Regions from separate parts of the Paenibacillus sp. LPE1-1-1.1 genome, predicted to be linked through region 1. Evidence: a T-box and tRNA genes for the amino acid it is inferred to sense, from the RefSeq annotation. Region 1 holds a T-box; the other holds one or more tRNA genes.
The links. A T-box is a leader RNA that pairs with one kind of tRNA and senses whether it is charged. The one in region 1 lies ahead of MRBLPE1_RS00625 (arginine--tRNA ligase), so its partner is inferred to be a tRNA-Arg.
Positions count from the first base shown of each region.

Region 2: it encodes a tRNA-Arg, which carries the amino acid that the T-box ahead of MRBLPE1_RS00625 (arginine--tRNA ligase) is inferred to sense. The anticodon was not compared.

Region 1 covers NZ_JBEGHY010000001.1:120,449-122,896, reverse strand. The annotation lists gene MRBLPE1_RS00630 (Ger(x)C family spore germination protein) at 1-807, shown strand, start outside; T-box leader at 1,245-1,480, shown strand; gene MRBLPE1_RS00625 (arginine--tRNA ligase) at 1,550-2,448, shown strand, end outside.
Region 2 covers NZ_JBEGHY010000012.1:2-2,449, forward strand. The annotation lists partial or broken rRNA gene MRBLPE1_RS10585 (23S ribosomal RNA) at 1-126, shown strand, start outside; tRNA gene MRBLPE1_RS10590 (tRNA-His) at 331-406, shown strand; tRNA gene MRBLPE1_RS10595 (tRNA-Gln) at 436-510, shown strand; tRNA gene MRBLPE1_RS10600 (tRNA-Gly) at 518-592, shown strand; tRNA gene MRBLPE1_RS10605 (tRNA-Cys) at 600-673, shown strand; tRNA gene MRBLPE1_RS10610 (tRNA-Arg) at 698-774, shown strand; tRNA gene MRBLPE1_RS10615 (tRNA-Leu) at 788-869, shown strand; gene MRBLPE1_RS10620 (GNAT family N-acetyltransferase) at 1,083-1,598, shown strand; gene MRBLPE1_RS10625 (GNAT family N-acetyltransferase) at 1,647-2,231, shown strand; gene MRBLPE1_RS10630 (RNA ligase family protein) at 2,273-2,448, opposite strand, start outside.

The DNA.
Region 1 (2,448 bases):
TCCGTAGTCATCGCAAGGGGGAGGGACGCTCAGTCCTTATTAAATGTATTAACCCCCTTGCAAACCATAACGGCTACCTCGATTAAGGACAAGCTAAAGGTGTCATCGGAACTGTGGGCACAAACCGTGGATGTTAATGTCACTGATATCATAAAAAGACTGGGAGGAACGGGAGAGCCTGTCATAAGCGGGATGCGGATTTTCGGGGACCCTACAAAAGGAAATAAAAAGATGAACACGGAGAAGTCTCCCCCGTATACCAACATCGAAACGAAAGGAATGGCTATATTTTCAAAGGGGAAGCTCGCAGCTTGGCTGGATGGCAAAGAAGCCCGAGGCGCTGTATGGGGATTAAATAAAATGAAAAGCACGGTCATCAACATTGATTGCGGGGACAAGAAAGAAGCGATATCACTTGAGATTATCCGCTCAACGACCAAAGTGAGGGCGGATATGTTAAATGGTAAACCCGTATTATCACTGCGGGTTAAAGAAGAAAGTAATTTAAGCGAAGCGAAATGTTCGATCAATCCGGACAACCGTGATGAAATGATAAAGCTGCAAAAGCAGTTAACGGAAGAAACGAAGAAAGAAATCGAATCTGCTTTAAAAGTAACCCAAAACAAGAAAAGCGATATTTTTGGTTTCGCGACCGAAATGGAGCGTACCCATCCCAAGGAATGGAAGAAGCTGAAGAAAAACTGGCCAGACCTCTTCTCTGAAAGCGAAGTGAAAGTAAGCGTGGAAGCCTATGTCAGGCGGACAGGTTTAAGAATCAAGTCTTATATGAAACCCGATAATGAGTAAGCGGCGCATGCTGCAATGCATTTAATTCGTTTTTGTTTTCTTTTTTTTATTCATATTGCTGATGAGAGGCATTGCGAATGGAAAAACGAAGGCAGCAAAAACGATTATTTTTTCATGAAAGGTGATTACGGTGAAGGAATGGAGTATAATGCGTATCGCTTCGGAGAACGGGATTCCAGATAATAGGTCCATTCCAATTAAAAAAGCGATGGAGCTAAGGAAGAGCATAATAAAAACAGCCAATGTTTTCATGAAATAACCATCTCCGTCAGCAGAATTAATGTCATAGGTATGTTTTCCAATGGCCTTGATGAAAATCCGTCTCGGACTCATAAACGATGGAGATCTTAACTGCGAATGTTTATTTTCAGGCTAATCAATCTTGACACTGCAAATATTATCCTGTATAAATACATTTAAGCAATCAATTGGAAATGAAAACATTGACGAATGGAACAGTAGTCTTTGACGGATAGTCGCAGCGAGCCGGGTAAGTGGAAGCCGGTACGGATGTCTTAGATGAAGCGGGTCCAGGAAATGGTTTGCCGAACCGAAAGTGTTGCAGCAGTAGGCAAATCCGGTCATCGACCGTTACGAAAACGAGGGTCAACCCGTAATTTGGGCATGGCACTTAGAGTGGTACCGCGGGATCTTTACAGCTCTCGTCTCTTATTTAAGAGACGGGGGCTTTTTTTATTTTAAGCCTAATTTTACGCTAGATAAATCGATGGGAGGCATCCGCATGGTTCATGAACAAATAATCGGCGCTATAGAAGAAACGGCGCAAAGCCTGCTGCAGGAGTCGAGTACAGCATGGCCGGAGCAGCTGAAAATCGCTGTGGAGCATCCCGTCAGTCTCGCGCATGGAGATTACAGCAGCAACATTGCGATGCAATTGGCAAGGGTATTGAAGCGGTCGCCTCTGCATATCGCGAATGAATTTAAACAAAGGCTGCTCAACCATCCAAGCCTAACCGCAGCGCTCGCAGGCATTGAGGTTGCTCCCCCAGGGTTTCTTAACTTTTATGTGAAGTGGTCTTGGTGGGCGGAACAATCGGTCCAGCCGGCTGTCATTAATCTTTCCGCCAACCGGAAGGTGCTTGTCGAGCATACGTCGATTAATCCAAATAAATCAGCGCATATCGGTCATTTAAGAAATTCCTGCGTTGGCGATACGATCGCGCGAATGCTAAGGAGAACAGGGTACCAGGTTGAGGTGCACAACTATATCGATGATCTGGGAAATCAACTGGCGGATACGGTGGTCGGGATCCTTCAGACCAAGCAAGCACTGCCGCATGAACGTTTTGGGGATTTTTGCTGGGACACGTATGCAAGTATCAATAAGGCCTATAAGGAAAAGCCCGAGCTGCTGATCGAGCGTACAAAAGTTCTGACAGAGCTGGAAGAAGGGCATTCGAATACAGCCTGGCTTGGCCTGCTCGTCGCAGAGCGTATTGTAAGAGAGCATATCGAGGATATGAAGCAGTTCGGCATTTCATACGATGTCCTTGTTTGGGAAAGCCGTATTGTGCGCGAGGGTTTTTGGACCCGCGCATTCGATCTGCTGCAGGCGACGCAGCTGTTCCGTCGTGAGACCGAAGGGAAGCTTCAGGGCTGTTGGGTGCTCAAGCATTCGGA
Region 2 (2,448 bases), on a different contig from region 1:
GCCCCCCTCAAGATGAGATTTCCCAGTATGTAAGACCCCTTGAAGACGACGAGGTTGATAGGTTCGGGGTGGAAGCACAGCAATGTGTGCAGCTGACGAATACTAATCGGTCGAGGGCTTATCCTACAAAGTTTGAGAAGCAAACTTACATCGTAAGCATACGCTTAAGTTTGCCCCGGACCCATACATCCGGCAGACAGCAGCTAAAAAGGTTTCAGCAAACCTACCTTTCGTATCCAGTTTTCAGGGCGCAACTTGCTAATGATAGCATTAGCAGTCGACCCACTTTTGTGGGTTTTATTTTTTGTCCAGCACCTGAATAACATCATGGCGGTCGTGGCGAAGTGGTTAACGCATCGGTTTGTGGATCCGACATTCGGGGGTTCAATTCCCCTCGATCGCCCCATTTTTACCAAAACAATGAAGTTATTTTGTTGGGGATTAGCCAAGCGGTAAGGCAACGGACTTTGACTCCGTCATTCTCAGGTTCGATCCCTGAATCCCCAGCCATTTATATGCGGAAGTGGCTCAGCGGTAGAGCATCGCCTTGCCAAGGCGAGGGTCGCGGGTTCGATTCCCGTCTTCCGCTCCATAAACATGGCGCCATAGCCAAGTGGTAAGGCAGAGCTCTGCAAAAGCTCTACCCCTAGTTCGAGTCTAGGTGGCGCCTCCACAATTTTTAGAAGCAACATTATACGTGCCCTTAGCTCAGCTGGATAGAGCGTTTGACTACGAATCAAAAGGCCAGGAGTTCGAATCTCTTAGGGCACGCCATTTTTACTCAAATGCCGATGTGGCGGAATGGCAGACGCGCGCGACTCAAAATCGTGAGGGAAACCGTGGAGGTTCGAGTCCTCTCATCGGCACCATAATGAAAATCCCAAGCTCTTAGGATCCAATGGATCTTAAGGGCTTTTTATATTTTTATCGAACCGATAGGTGGAGCTTAAAAGGAGAGGATAATAGTTGCTTTTTAAAGGGATTTTATGTAAGATGGGTTGATCTTAAAACGCAGAATGAATAACAATAGAAATAAACGATTATAAATGAGCCTATGATTAAGCAGCTAGGAGGGGAAAAGATTGTCTTCTGAACATATCGTAAGTGAACTATCCGAAATATCGGAAAGCGGACTCCAGAGTTTGGCAGGTCTATTGGTCGAGGTTGTCGATGAGGGGGCATCGATCGGTTTTTTGCCTCCGTTAAGTCAAGCAGAAGCGTTTGCTTATTGGACAGGAGCAATGAATGACGATGTTATTTTGTGGATCGTGCAGCGGAATGGGGAGACGGTTGGCTCCGTACAATTGCATTTGTGCTCGCGGCCAAATGGAATGCACCGCGCCGAAATTGCAAAGCTCATGGTCCATCCCAAAGCTCGCCGAAAAGGAATAGGACGTATGCTGATGACGGCTGCCGAAGAGAGGGCGAAATTGGAAAACCGCAGCCTGCTTGTGCTAGATACACGGGCTGATGATCCCTCTAATCTGCTATATCGTACAATGGATTACATTGAAGCAGGACGGATCCCTCAATATGCCAAATCCGCAGACGGAGAGCTCCATGATACCGTCTATTACTACAAAAAACTGACGCTGTAACAGGATAGCAACGAAGCAACATCAGCTGTAATAGGAGGCTTACCCGAGATGAGTGATTCGCATGCCAACCCCTTGCTTTTATCTGTGCCTGAAAGCTTTGAAAGCAGCCGTCTCCTTATCCGAGCGCCGTTATGGGGAGATGGTGCTAAGCTAAATGAGGCGGTTAAGGAAAGCAGAGCGGAACTATTGCCCTGGATGCCATGGGCAGAGCATAGCCCGACCCTCGACGAATCCGAAATGGTGATTAGGAGATCTAGAATCAGGTATCTGGAGCGTTCGGATCTGATGCTGCTGCTTTTTCTAAAAGAAACGGGGCAATTAATCGGGAGCAGCGGCCTTCATCGGATCGATTGGCAGGCACGGAAATTTGAAATCGGCTATTGGGTACGAACCGCATTTGGCGGAAATGGCTACATCTCGGAGGCGGTTGAAGCGATCACTCAATTTGCGGTACATGAGTTAGACGCTAACCGTGTTGAAATACGCTGTGACTCTCGAAATGTTCGAAGCGCGAGAATTGCGGAGCGAAGCGGCTTCACCTTAGAAGGAATCCTTCGCAAGGAAAAATGTGATGCCGCGGGCTCGCTCCGGGATACCATGATATTTTCGATAGTAAAATCGATCGAGTATTAATATATCGGAAATAAAGCGAGGGCACCGCAAGCATTAATATCTTATTTCCTAAATGTCCGCTCGTAGTCCTCAAAACGAATTTTTCGAATGTGCTTCCGATCTGATGAGCGGGCAATGATTCCTTCCGACTTCCCTGATGCATCAATGCCTACCTTTGTTTGCTCGAAACTTTGTAAGAAGGCGTAGGTATCCTCGAGTGTCTTAGGGAAGTTGGAGC